Regions from separate parts of the Metabacillus mesotrionivorans genome, predicted to be linked through region 1. Evidence: riboswitches for the same ligand, from Rfam matches in the RefSeq annotation. Region 1 holds a riboswitch; the other holds the start of a gene.
What was found. Region 1 has a riboswitch for S-adenosylmethionine ahead of ACTSEZ_RS19385 (Na+/H+ antiporter NhaC family protein). Riboswitches for the same ligand answer to the same signal wherever they lie in the genome.
Positions count from the first base shown of each region.

Region 2: another riboswitch for S-adenosylmethionine. It lies ahead of ACTSEZ_RS00360 (bifunctional homocysteine S-methyltransferase/methylenetetrahydrofolate reductase); the one in region 1 lies ahead of ACTSEZ_RS19385 (Na+/H+ antiporter NhaC family protein).

Region 1 covers NZ_JBQMFF010000011.1:27,094-34,302, reverse strand. Annotated here, with positions in the region: gene ACTSEZ_RS19395 (TetR/AcrR family transcriptional regulator) at 1-169, shown strand, start outside; gene ACTSEZ_RS19390 (CarD family transcriptional regulator) at 809-1,285, opposite strand; gene ACTSEZ_RS19385 (Na+/H+ antiporter NhaC family protein) at 1,524-2,834, opposite strand; SAM riboswitch class I at 2,954-3,061, opposite strand; gene ACTSEZ_RS19380 (SMI1/KNR4 family protein) at 3,259-3,750, opposite strand; gene ACTSEZ_RS19375 (TetR/AcrR family transcriptional regulator) at 4,004-4,630, shown strand; gene ACTSEZ_RS19370 (GNAT family N-acetyltransferase) at 4,627-5,499, shown strand; gene ACTSEZ_RS19365 (DUF3889 domain-containing protein) at 5,549-5,866, shown strand; gene ACTSEZ_RS19360 (GntR family transcriptional regulator) at 6,014-6,391, shown strand; gene ACTSEZ_RS19355 (ABC transporter ATP-binding protein) at 6,381-7,209, shown strand, end outside.
Region 2 covers NZ_JBQMFF010000001.1:90,354-97,562, forward strand. Annotated here, with positions in the region: gene metH (methionine synthase) at 1-2,000, opposite strand, end outside; gene ACTSEZ_RS00360 (bifunctional homocysteine S-methyltransferase/methylenetetrahydrofolate reductase) at 1,993-3,846, opposite strand; SAM riboswitch class I at 3,932-4,032, opposite strand; gene ACTSEZ_RS00365 (YajQ family cyclic di-GMP-binding protein) at 4,192-4,683, opposite strand; gene ACTSEZ_RS00370 (CvfB family protein) at 4,783-5,640, shown strand; gene ACTSEZ_RS00375 (nuclease-related domain-containing protein) at 5,847-6,752, shown strand.

The DNA of each region.
Region 1 (7,209 bases):
AGGGGAAATGGTTGAAATGCCGCCTGAAACGGTGCTGAGGATGATTGTGACAAGCATCATGGGCTTTTTGTTTGCAAGGTTTATCCTTCTTCCGGATTTGGATTGGGATGATGAGGCAGAAAAAGAATATACCATTCAGTTTCTGCTGCATGGATTAATGAAAAAATAATAAGAGGCTGGGATAAAACCCTCCTCTGAACTGAAAAAGCCGGTGACATTTTACGAGGAGTAAAATGTTACCGGCCTTTATACTTTTTAAATTTAAATAAGAAAATTCACTGCCAACCAATAAGGCAGCAGGGTGAATTCCTGAATAAAACAGAAAAAGGTGAATGTGAGCTTGCTCACATTCACCTTTTTCATTATTCGAAGCTAGTTATGTCCAAGCCTCTTTTATATTTGACCATTTGGTGTTACCAATTCGATTATCTTTTTTACGTAAAGAAGAAACAATTACTATTCAATATCGATTGTTTTTTTCTGGAAATAATCGGACTGGATAGTATTTTGTATACCTAAAACAATGAAAGCCCTACCTCTCTTTCATCCTTACGGCTCCTTGTCCGCGCCAGTGTGAGTCAGGATTGCAAAAATCAAGCGACTATTTTATCGAGTTTTTTGATGAAACTTCAAACGTTCGTAAAAGAAATTAAAAAAATAGAAATGGATTAGATTGCAGAAATAACAAAAGAGGTGATGCTCTAATAGTGAGCTGAAGAAGTGGGCTGTTTTTGAAAAGATTTGCTTTTAATAATAATCATATTCCCGTAAGATTCAGGAAGTTGTAAGACATTATCTATAATCAGCCTTAACAGAAACTATTTATTTGATGATCAGTGATCCCTTTAATGACTCCCAGTTCACTAATCAAAAATTCATGTGCGTTATCCAGCATTTTTTTTTCACTTGTATTAAGTGCTTTTTCTTTCTTCATACGCATTAAATCACGTATAACTTCAGCACCTTCTTGTATGTTGCCGGTTTTAATTTTGTCCGTGTTTACTTTATACCTTTGTTTCCACGTCAGTAATCTATCTGATTCTCCATGCTGAAAAATGTGTATGATGTGCTTTAATGCAAGTATGTCAGTAACTGGGCGTATACGTGAACTCAGTATTCTATTCGTAGGAATCAAGACTTGCATATTGCCTATTAACATATTTATGACATAATATTGCTGTTTTTCCCCTGATATTTCCTTATCTTCTATAGCTTTAATGATGCCGACTCCGTGCATTGGATAAACAATGTTATCGCCAATTTGAAACAAAAAATCCACCTCCATATATGGTAACCTTCTTAAGCTTAACATATAGACTATTTTTTATCAAATTTTTAATAATATCATAAATGTGTTTTAAGTGTCAACTACTTTTTCTTGGGAGATTAAAAAAGAAAAAGTGGCAGGAAACGTGTCGGATGACCAATAAAGGGAAGGTGGATTTTCCTGCGAATATCAAAAAAAAGCATACCAATTTCTATACAAATTAGTATGCTGATTGATATATGATTTACCGTGTTATTTAGGACGCTGTTTTTTCTTGCGCTTCTTTTCTTTTAAATCGCGGAAACTGTATTAAAATCGCCATAATACCGCATAGGGCAATCAGTACCGGATAAAAAGAGTAAGGCAGAATGCTTGTCGGCGAGATGGAAGCAAATTCAGCCGCTGAAAGCATCTGCGCACCGTATGGGATCAGTCCCTGGATGCTGCATGAAAAGATATCGAGAAGACTTGCTGATTTTCGTTTATCAATTTCATACTTGTCTGCCATATCTTTGGCAAGAGGGCCAGTTGCAATAATTGAGATTGTGTTGTTTGCCGTTGCAAGGTTCGTTGAGCTGACAAGGCCGGCGATGGCAAATTCTGCCCCTCTTTTAGAAGAAATGCGCTTTGTCATGGTTTCAAGAATGAAGTGAATGCCGCCATTGCGCTTGATCAGCTCCACCATACCGCCAATCAGGAGCGAAAGAATGACAAGCTCAGCCATTCCCATGATGCCGTCTGTTATTTTCTGAAGGAATGCTGTTAATGTGTAGCTTCCGTCGGCCATTCCAATAACTCCGCCGAGGATAATGCCTCCTGCTAACACAGCAATGACATTTACTCCAAGCAGGGCTGCTGCAAGAACCCCGATGTATGGAAGCATTTTTACCCAGCTGTACGCTTCAGGTGTAACGGGTGCCTGTCCGCCAAGTGTGATGACGACGAGCACAATGCACGTAATAATGGCTGCGGGAAGCACGATAAAGAAATTTGCTTTGAATTTGTCCCGCATTTCTGTTTGCTGTGTTCTTACAGCTGCAATGGTTGTATCCGAGATAAACGATAAGTTATCCCCAAACATGGCACCGCCAATAATGGCACCCATTGCAAGAGCAACTGAAATGTCTGCCTCTGTACTTATTCCGACTCCAATCGGAGCAAGAGCCGCAATCGTTCCTGTAGAGGTACCCATCGCAAGCGAGATAAACGCGCCGATGATGAACAGTCCTGCAATCAGCAGGCTCTGAGGCAGGAAGGACAGTGCCAGGTTAACTGTCGACTCAACAGCTCCCATTCCTTTTGCCACTTCCGAAAAAGCACCCGCAAGAATAAAGATAAAGACCATGATCATTAAGTCAGGGTGTCCCGCTCCTTTTGAGAAACTCTCCACTTTTGATGTAAAGCTTTCTTTTCGGTTCATGATCAGGGCTGCCGCTGCGGCAACAAGGATTGCCACAAGGATCGGCATTTTATAGAAATCTCCTGTGATGATGCCCGATCCCACAAACAGTCCGATGAAAATAACGAGGGGAAAAAGTGCCCAGCCGTTAGCTTTTGTGTCCATAATAACCACCTTTCAATTCTTCATATTCATAGTGTTCCGCTCTCTGCAGATAAAAACTGCATAAAAAAAGATCTCTTCTTGATAACAAGAAGAGATCCTATATCCGGAATGGAAATAAGCTCTTCTCATTTTTCAAGCGCATGGCTTGCTGGAATTGGCACAGCACTCATGGATGCGAGTCCGCTGCCGAGGCATCACAGGGCCAGTCCCTCTGCCTCTCTTAATAAGAAGATAATATGTGTGTTTTAAAAAATACCTTTACTACATTAAGGGGTTGCGGTGCAAAAGTCAAATGGCAGTTTTTACTCGAATTATATTCTAAATTATTTTAGTTTTTTGTTAATTTCCCAAAGTAAATATAGTGTTTAAAAGCAGAAGCAGAATTAGAAAAAGGGCCAATACAATTTCGTATCGGCCCTTTATCTATTTATTTAACTAACCAGAATAATTCACCTTCAAATTCAATTAGTTTTTCTATAAACTCTTCAAAGGTCATTTTAAGGTTTTGTGGAGGATTGCTATTATCAATGTCCTCAAAAAATAAATAATCTTTTTCCCCTATTTCAACTTTTTCTTCGTCTATTAAAAAATATCCAACATCTGCGTATCTCATTACACAATAATATTTTTGAGGAATTAGATGAGAAATAGAGAGAGTTTCTTGTATTGTTTCCTTTAAACTGTGGACAAAAACGCCGCTCCCCCAATCATCAGTGAAAATTCTTACCCCATTATGTAAGGTTAAAAACGTCTTATAGTCATCCGGTAAAACAAAGTTAAACTCATTCATTTCTTGTAATGATGCGGGGTTAAAGAACAAACATTTCTTTTCTGCTACCGTACCATCTCTCAAATGAATTCGAATTCTACCATCTCCATCTAGATTCGCTTTCAAAGACTCCAAAGTCTCTATGATCATTTTCCACCTCAAAAAGTTACTATTTATTCCCTCAAGGAGTAACAGTTTGTTGATGCATTCCTTCCGGCAGGGCGTATAAATTTATCATATCATTATTTCCTCTTCTTTCCAGTGAATTTATGTGATGCACAACCAATGGAGACCAATGGCAGTTTTTACTCGATTTATAATCAAAATTGTTTGAATTTTTCACTGTGTATGGAATAATATGGACTATATAGTCGGTTTTATAAAAAGGAAGGGCGGGCTACATGTGGCTCCAATTGTATCAGAGGAATATAAGGAGAAAAAGAAGCGGCATATTCTGGACAGCTCTCTGAAAGCTTTCGGAGAAAAAGGATTTCAGCTGGCCACCATCGATGACATTGTAGCAGAATCCGGATTGAGCAAAGGAGCCATCTATAACTATTTCAAAAGCAAGGAAGACATTTATCTGCAGCTGATGCAAAGGAAGACAGAAGAGAATATAGCAGGGTTAAAAGAACGTTTCCGTAAAAAGGAAACGGCCGAAGAAAAGCTCAGACAGTTCTTCGAAAACTATCTGGAGATCAAGCTTTCACCGGACTGGCAGCGGATGATTGGCGTTCACCTTGAATTTTGGATTCATTCAGGACGGGATGAAGAGCTGAAACGGGTGATGACCGCACGGTATGAAGAGGTTTACCGGACGCTGCTGATAGAGATTTTGCAGGAAGGAATTGATCAGTTGGAATTCCGGCCGAATGCGGACCCCGCTATTATCTCGTCATTGGTATGGGGAACAATTGACGGCACCTGCCTTCATTATTCTGTCATCGGAAACGATTATCCGTTCCGGGAACAGATGAAGACACTTGAAGAAATGGTGTTTATGTACGTAAGAAAAGGGGAGAGAGAATGATCACATGTAAGCGGCTGTCCGAATGTACACTCCATGATGCACTGATTGCGTGGAACAAGGGGTTTGAAGGCTATGATTTTGATATGACTCTCACACTTGAAGCATTTCTGAACAGACTTGTATTTGAGAATCTTTCTCCTGCGCTGTCAATTGTGGCTTTTGACGGCACAGAACCCGTGGGGCTGATCTTAAACGGCATCAGGTCCATTGACGGGAAAACCGTCTCCTGGAACGGCGGCACCGGAGTTGCCCCTGCATACCGAAGCAAAGGCGTCGGGAAAAGGATGATGGAAGAAGTCCTGTCCATCTATGAAAAAGAAGGAGTCCACACAGCCACACTTGAAGCACTTTCGCATAATGAACGGGCGATCAGTCTGTATGAGAAAATGGGATATCAGACAGCAGATCAGCTTATTCACCTTGGTTATTCGGCTCCACTGACACTCGATTTGCCCCATGGACCGCATGATATTCACTGGAAAAAGCCGCATGATTTAGCGGAGCACTCTTTTTGCAGCAAACTGATTCCATGGCAGGTGCAGTGGCAGAACATTCGTGACGGTGAAGCGCTGCTTGCGGTTGAAAACGGAAAAACGATTGGCTATGCCCTTTCAAAACGCAAATACGACGAAGAAGGAAAGCTTTCCGGGATTCTCCTGTTTCAGTGCGAAGCTCATCCTGAGCATGAAAACAAAGAAGGCGTCCTTAAATCCTTGCTGCACGAAGCGTTTGCGTTTTCAAATAAAGCTGACGTCAGCAGGACAGCTGTGAATTTCAGGAGATCTCATTCTGTCTGCGGCATTCTTGAAGACGAGGGATTCATCGTAAAAGCAGAGCAGGTCTTTATGGTAAAAGAGATGACTGCATAAAGTTCAGTCCTCTGCAGACCCTATGAGAAAAAGAAAGCGGGTGCTGCACATGAACCGGATCCTGATTCTTCTGCTTATGTGTTTTTCGGCTGTTCTTGTTCAGGGACAGACTCAAGCCGCGGCTGAAGATCGCGTTCAGTCTTACGAAGAGTACGGAAGAGTAGCTATGAAGAAAACGATGGAAAAATACCCTGGTGCACAGATCACCGATTATCTTCATGTCGGAAAAAAGACAAAAGGCGCCATCTCAACAGAAACGTTCAAGCTTGTGTTAAAGGAGCGGGGCAAAACGTTTGAGATCTTTGTGTTTGTGGAATACAGTGAAAAGACGAAAAAGGTAACGAAGGTTACATTCAAAGATGCATAAAAGAAACGGATGGCAAATGCCTCCGTTTCTTTTTTTGCCTTTTTTTAAAAAAGTTTACAAATAGAATTGACATTGATTGCCATAAGGATATATAGTTAATTACATAAGTAACTAACCAATGAACATACAGGAAAAGGGGTCAGTCATATGAATCCATTTTTAGACACTGACAGGCCGATATTTCAGCAGATTGCAGAACAGGTTGAAGACGATATCATCAATGGCTTAGTGCAGGAAGGAGAAAGGGTACCGTCAACGAATGAATTTGCAGCGCACTATCAGATTAATCCTGCGACAGCGGCCAAGGGAATTAACCAGCTTGTTGAAAAAGGCATTCTATTTAAGAAAAGGGGAATTGGGATGTTTGTAGCAGACGGGGCAAAGAGCAAGCTGATTCATCAGCGCAAGGAGCAGTTTTTTGAAGCCTATATTCTGCCGCTGAAATCCGAGGCGCAAAAGCTGAACATCAGCGTGAGCGATTTGAAAGAGATGCTTGAAAAAGGGGGCGGGGCAAATGAACGTTAGCATCACGGGATTAACAAAAGAATATGGGAAAAAGAAAGCATTGGACGCTATTACAATGCAACTTGAAGGGAATAAAATCTACGGCCTTCTCGGCAGAAATGGAGCAGGCAAAACCACGCTGATGCAGATCCTTGCGGGGCAGGTCATGCCTGATGGCGGCGAGGTCCTGATAGGCGGACAGAAGCCATTTGAAAATCAGACGATTACAGAATCGATCTGCCTCATCAATGAAAGCGAAAATTTTAAAAAAGGAATGAAAATCGGTGACATTTTCAAGTTTGCAGGTTTTTTCTACCCGAACTGGAGCCCTGAAACAGCTGAAAAACTCCTTGAGGAATTTTCACTGGATAAGAAAATGAAAGTTAAATCACTGTCAAAAGGAATGGAATCTGCGCTCGGAATCACAGTAGGACTCGCAAGCCGCTCGCCTATCACCATCTTTGATGAACCGTATATTGGCCTTGATGCTGCAGCCAGAAGCAGATTTTACGATCTTCTTCTGGAAGAATATGAGGTCCAGGAAAGAACGTTCATCCTTTCCACACACCTGATCGATGAAGTCAGCAGGCTGCTTGAAGAAGTGCTGATTGTTTCGGACGGAAAGCTTTTGATGCAGAAAAATGCCGATGAGCTGCGTGAGGAATCGTTTATCGTAAACGGCCCAAGATCAGATGTATCCGCATTTACAGCAGGAAAGAATGTCATTCACCGGAAAGCATTCGGCAGCATGGAACAGGCGGTGCTGTATGGGGAAAGCAAATCTGAGGCCCAAAAAGCAGGACTCAAAGTAGAGCATGTGCCTGTGCAGGAATTGATGA
Region 2 (7,209 bases), on a different contig from region 1:
GCCATTCCGCTCATTAGTGGACCGTTAATAATATCGAGAGGAGCATCATATTCCTTAAGGGCTATTTCAAGGTCTGAAATGAGTCCTTCTTTTGTCCCCTCAACAACATATTGGGCGAGACGCTGCTCAAGCGGAAGGGACTGTACAGGTTTTTTGGATGTTTTTTTCTTCCCGCGATAGTGATTTGTAAAAGCGGCCAGTGTTTCGTCATTTGTGTTAAAAAGAAGAGTCTCTGCCATTTCTACTTCTTCTTTCGGAATGGATGCGAAACGCTCAAGTTTTTCCGTGTTGACAATCGCATAGTCGAGACCTGCCTGTGTACAGTGATAAAGGTAAACGGCATTCAGCACTTCGCGTCCGACAGGCGGGAGACCGAAGGATACGTTGCTGACACCTAGCATGGTCAGACATTCCGGAAGTCGCTCTTTGATCAGGCGGATGCCTTTAATGGTTTCTTCAGCAGAACCAATATACTGCTCGTCTCCTGTGCCGACAGGGAAAACGAGGGGATCAAAAATAATATCTGACGGACTCAGGCCGTGCTTTTCAGTAAGCAGTTCAAACGAACGGACCGCAATATCAAGCTTTTCCTCAGCTGTAAGAGCCATGCCCTTTTCGTCTATGGTTCCGACAACAACAGCGGCACCATATTTATGAATCAGCGGAACAACTGCATCAAAGCGCTCTTCGCCGTCTTCGAGGTTAATCGAGTTGATGATGACTTTTCCCTGGGAATAAGATAGTGCTTTTTCAATGACAGATTCATCGGTTGAATCGATGACAAGCGGCGCCTTTACTTTTTTGGTCACTTCTTTTATGAATGCTTCCATATCCTCAAGTTCATCGCGGTCAGGGTCTGCAAGACAAATATCAATGACATGTGCTCCGTTTTTAACCTGTGCTCTCGCAATTTCAGATGCTTCTTCAAATTTCCCCTCGGCAATCAGGCGCTTGAATTTTCTTGATCCAATGACATTTGTCCGTTCCCCGACAAACAGGGGTCTCATGGAGTCGTCATAAATAAGCGGATCAATACCGGAAACGGTATGTGCCGGATCACGTTCCGGGACGGTGCGCGGATTCAGTTCGCTGACTGCATCTGCGATAGCCGTGATATGTGCGGGTGTGGTTCCGCAGCAGCCGCCGACGATATTGAGCCAGCCCTGTTCTGCAAAACCTTTCACTTTCTGCGCAAGCGAACGCGGTGATTCATGGTATTTTCCTTCCTCATCAGGAAGGCCGGCGTTCGGGTAACAGCTGACTGCTGTATGAGCCATTCCCGACAGCGTCCTGATATGGTCTGTCATAAACTCAGGCCCTGTCGCACAGTTCAGGCCGACAGATAGTGGCTGCATATGTTCAAGGGAAATAAAGAAGGCTTCAATGTCCTGGCCGGCAAGGGTCGTGCCCATCGGTTCAATCGTCCCTGATACCATAAGCGGGATTTCTTTTCCAGTCTTCTCAAAGGCACGCTTAATGCCTAAAAAGCCGGCTTTTACATTCAGCAGGTCCTGGCTCGTTTCAAGAAGAAGCAGATCGGCTCCGCCTGCAAGCAGTCCCAGTGTCTGTTCTTCATAGTTCTCGATCAGTTCTTCAAATGTGGCTCCTCCCGTAACAGAGAGCGTTTTTGTAGTCGGTCCCATTGAGCCTGCTACAAAGCGGGGCCATTCAGGTGTTGAGTATATTTCAGCAGCTCTTTTTGCAATTTCAGCTGCTTTTTTATTCAGTTCGAAAGCAAGGTGCCCAAGATCGTATTCATCCAGAACGATTTTGGTAGCTCCGAACGTATTTGTCTCAATAATATCTGCTTTTGCTTCAAGATAAGCTTCATGGATCGATTGAATGACCTCAGGTGCAGTTATAGTCAAATATTCGTTGCATCCTTCATAGGCTTCTCCGCCGAAGTCATCTGCAGAAAGATTGGCGTCCTGAATCATGGTGCCCATCGCTCCGTCCAGAACGAGGATTTTTTTCTCAAGCTGTTTTTTTATATCAGACATGCGTAATCTTCCTTTCGGTGGCCTCAGACTCTTTTTTATGAATATAGTTCGTTAGTTCCACGGTCAGTTCATAATTCAAAAACGGCGTGATCAAGTAAATTCCGTTGAACAGATTAAATGCAGCATCAATCAGGTTTTTGGCAATGGCCAGACCCTCCTGATACGATTTTTCCTTGTCATCTCCGGCATTGGCCATTTTTTCGCGGATGCTGTCAGACAGGGTAATGCCCGGTATCTCATTATGAATAAATTCGGCATTCCGGCTGCTTGTGAGCGGCATAATGCCGATGTAGATTGGTACGGTTAAGTGTTTTGTTTCTTCATAAACATCAAGCAGCTGTTTTTCGGAATAAATCGGCTGGGAGATAAAATAATCAGCTCCGCAGGCGATTTTTTTCTCAAGCCTTTTGACGGCTTTATCAAGATACTTCACATTCGGGTTGAAAGCGGCGGCAACTGAGAAGTTCGTTTTTTCGCCAAGCGGCTTTCCTGAGTAAGAAAGCCCGTCATTAAACTGCTTAATCAGACTGATCAAATCAAAGGAAGAAAGGTCATAAACAGAAGTTGCCCCCGGGAAATCCCCGATTTTGGACGGATCTCCGGTTATGGCTAGAACATCTGTTAAGCCAAGAGTGTGGAGCCCCATTAAATGTGACTGCAGGCCGATTAAATTCCGGTCACGGCACGTAATATGGATCAGCGAGCGAAGGCCATGGGTCTGCTGAACGATGGACCCCATCGCGGCATTGCTGATTCTTGGTGAAGCAAGGGAATTATCCGCAAGTGTTAAGGCATCGATTCCAGCCTCCTGCAGGGCCTTTGCTCCTTTTAAAAATTTATCAATCCCGAGCTTCTTCGGCGGGTCAAGCTCCACAATGATGGAGCGTTTTTCTTTTACGATATCCTGAAGCGGAGGATACTTTCTCTCGGCAGCGGAGGCAATGGAGATTTCTTCTTTCCTAGCTTTCACCTTCTTTTCAGTCACCGGAGGCAGTCCTTTAAGTGCAGAAGCCATCGCCCTAATATGATCAGGAGTCGTTCCGCAGCAGCCTCCTATTAATCTCGCACCCTGATTTCTAAAAGCAAGTGCACTTTCAGCGAAGTATTTTTCACCGGATCCGTAAACAAGTCTGCCTTCCTCAATGGTCGGGAGGCTGCTGTTCGGATAAACAGACAGGAATGCCTTTTCGGGAAGAGGAACTTCTTCCAGAGATGAGAGCATATGATAAGGCCCAAGCCTGCAGTTCAGCCCGACAACATTCGCCCCGAGTTCCTCAAGCTGAGACAGGCCGTCAGAAAGAGGAGTGCCGTCCTGAAGAACGCCGATTTCATGAAGGGAAATGTTTGTTATAATCGGCAAGTCTGTTTCTTTCCTGGCAATCTCAAGAACCGTCCTCATTTCTTCAAGATCATAATACGTTTCTAGCAGGAGGCCGTCCGGTTCTTCGTTCAGCAGAAGATAGAGCTGCTCTCTGAAATTTCGCCGCAGGTCCTCAAGGGAATAGGAACCTTTTTTAAAAGCCCGGACCCCGCCGATTGTTCCGAGGACATAGGCAGAGGTGCCTTCCGCAGCTTGCTTTGCAATCTGCACAGCCTTGCGGTTAATGGCGCGCACCTCATCTTCAAGCCCGTATCTTGACAGCTTGATATAATTGGCCCCGTACGTATTTGTCTGAATGACATCAGCTCCGGCATTAAGATACGCCTTATGAACATTCAGAATGTCATCCGGTTTTGACAGGTTCAGTTCTTCAAAACACCGGTCCACACCGTGGGAATAAAGCAAGGTGCCCATTGCTCCGTCCCCGATCAGAATTTTTGTCTGCAAATCTGTTAAAAGTGCCAAAGCTATAAACCTCCTAAAATACAGCTGATAATGGGAAAAAGAAAAAAGCCTTCCAAGAAGAAGACTTTTGAGTATGCATGACTTCTTCTTATCGTCCGATGGATGCATCGCTGGAATTAGCACCTTGGATTACGCCAGGTTGCTGAAGCTTCGACGGGCCAGTCCCTCAGCTTCTCTAGATAAGAATCAAAAATATGAAATTGGCTAAATGATATTATATCTAATTTACATGTTTTTTTCGGGAGATTCAAGTGCGAAAAGTAAAAGTTTTCTGAATTGATGAGGAATTCTTGCCCCAGCCCGGATAAAAAAGACCCAGCAGGAAAAACTGCTGAGTCCGAGCATTTATCTGAAATTAATGAACTGAACATCGATCGGCAGATCCGCTCCGCGGACAGCTGCAATCACCTGCTGCAGGTCGTCTTTGCTTTTGCCAGTAACGCGGACCTGATCATCCTGAACCTGCGTTTTCACTTTAAGTCCTGCATTTTTTATGATCGCATTAATTTTTTTCGCATTGTCCTTATCAATTCCCTGGACAAGCTTTGCACGCTGGCGGATGGTGCCGCCTGATGCGCCTTCAATTTTTCCGTAATCAATATTGCGCGTTGCCACATTGCGCTTGATCAGCTTTGAAATGAACACATCCTTCAGCTGATCCATTTTGAATTCATCATCAGAAACTAAAACAAGCTCCTCTTTTTCGAGCGTAATGCTGCTTTTGCTTCCTTTAAAATCATAGCGTGTGCCGATTTCTTTCATCGTCATCGTGATGGCATTTGTTACCTCAGGCATATCCACCTTCGACACAATATCAAACGAACTGTCCTTGGCCATAAGAATCCTCCCAAAAGTTTGTATTATCTTTAGATTATAGTAGAATGTACATGATATAACAACTAACGGCAGTTCAGCTGCAAAGGAAGGAACGAACACATGAATCCCGGAACGTTTATGACGCTTAAAATAGATGAAAAAGTAGATTACGGATATTATTTAACAGATGGAGAAAGCCGAGTACTGCTTCACAAAACGGAAATCACTGAACCGATTGAAGAATTGGACGAGGTTGAGGTGTACCTGATTGTGGACCATGAAGACCGTCTCGCTGCAACAATGAAAAAGCCGACGATATCAGAAGACCGGTTCGGATGGGTAGATGTAGTCAGTGTCAGGGAAGACATGGGGGCATTCGTCGACATTGGCCTTTCAAAAGATGCGCTTGTCGACAATGATATTCTACCGGCCTACGTCAGTGTATGGCCAATAGAAGGCGACAAGCTCTACTGTTCCCTGAAAGTGACGAAAAACGGAAGATTTTTCACAAAGCTTGCAACGGAAGATGTCATGCAGGAAAACATCGTCCCGGCTGCAGGAGTCCGGAACAATCAGACCGTTACAGGCAGAGTCTACCGAATCATTATTGCCGGTTCTTTCATCATAACTGAAGAAGGCTACAAAGGATTCATCCACTCCTCCCAGCGCAAAAGAGAGCCGCGTCTTGGCGAGCTTGTAACAGGACGCGTTGTTGATGTGAAGGAAGACGGAACCCTTAACGTTTCTCTCCTTCCGTTCAAACATGAGGCATTGGATGAGGATGCACAAGTGATCTGTGATTACATGGAAGAAAGAGGAGGAGCCATGCCCTTCTTTGACAAGAGCGATCCCGATGACATTAAAGAACGCTTCAACATGAGCAAAGGGGCATTCAAGCGTGCGCTCGGCTCACTCATGAAAGCAGGGAAGGTTTATCAGGAAGACGGCTGGACCTATTTTAAAAAAGAACAACAGTAAGCGCCTATGCGTTTGCTGTTTTTTTATGGGGAAAATTTGATTTTGGGTTTTTGCCGGGAGAAGGGGATTGTTTTATGATGGATGTGTAAAGAAGGAAGGGCAGGTGGTGATTGATCCGAAGTAAGGAAGGGGAATTGATTTATGGAACTGAAAAAATGAATGAGGAATTGATGGATCTGATAAAAACGAAAGGGGATGTTTATTAGTTGAAGGACTTAAAGGAAAACCGGGAATTGCTTGTTTACCGGAGCTTGAACGCCAGATCCGTTTTGGATGAAGAAGCTCTCATCTGCTTGGGGCAGCTTGAAAAAGGGTTCCAGGGAGAAAAGTATTTTGAGCAGTGGCTCAAGGAGAATGGAGGGAAGGGTATAGTATTAAGCGATTTGCTCTTTGAAATCAGCGGATCATTCGTACAAATTGATTCCATATTTTTAAAGGCTGATAAAATGTACGTGTTCAATGTTAAAAACTCGGAAGGTGATTACTTCGCAGAAGGAGAAAGATGGTCGACCCCGGCCAAAAAAGAAATGAAAAACCCCCTGCTTCAGCTCAAAAGAAGTGAAGCCTTGCTCACTCGGCTCCTCCAGGATCAAAGCATCAAGTTTCCCCTCGAACCATTTGTCGTCTTTGTAAACCACCGCTTTCACCTCTACAATGCTCCAATGGACCAACCCATCATTTATCACCCCCAGCTGAACCGTTTTGCAGAAAAACTCAATCATAAGCGGGGCAGATTAACTGCCTTTCATGACATGCTCGCCAAAAAACTTCTGGAATCGCACGTGGAAGAATATCCGTTTTTGAAGCTGCCGGAGTATGGGTATGAAGGGCTGGAAAAAGGCATTATATGTCCCCAATGCCTATTGCTGTATACTCTCTTTAACAACAGAAATTTTATATGCTCAAATTGTAAAACAACCGAACCGCTTCTTCCTGCAGTATTACGGGCAATAGGTGAATTCAGGCTTCTTTTTCCGGAAAAGAGAATCACTACAGGTCAAATTCATGAATGGTGTAACCTTGTTTTATCAAAAAAGACAATAAGAAAAATTCTGTACGCACATTTTGAACATATAGGGCGCGGAAGGTCTTCTCACTTTGTAGATAAATAAAATTAGTGCCATTGAAAAAAAAGATATTTCTGAATGATAGGTCCTAACTTAGAGATAAGTGCCTTCAAGAAAGGAATTTTTCTGTTTGGTGGTTCCGATCTCATCAATAAGTGCTATCAAGAAAGGAATTTTACTGTTTGGTGGTTCCGATTTCATCGATAAGTGCTATCAAGAGAGGAATTTTTCTGTTTGGTGGTTCCGATTTCATCGATAAGTGCTATCAAGAGAGGAATTTTTCTGTTTGGTGGTTCCGATTTCATCGATAAGTGCTATCAAGAGAGGAATTTTTCTGTTTGGTGGTTCCGATTTCATCGATAAGTGCTATCAAGAGAGGAATTTTTCTGTTTGGTGGTTCCGATTTCATCGATAAGTGCTATCAAGAGAGGAATTTTTCTGTGTGGTGGTTCAGATCTCATCGATAAGTGCCACCAAAACAGAAAATCCTCCGTTTGGTGGT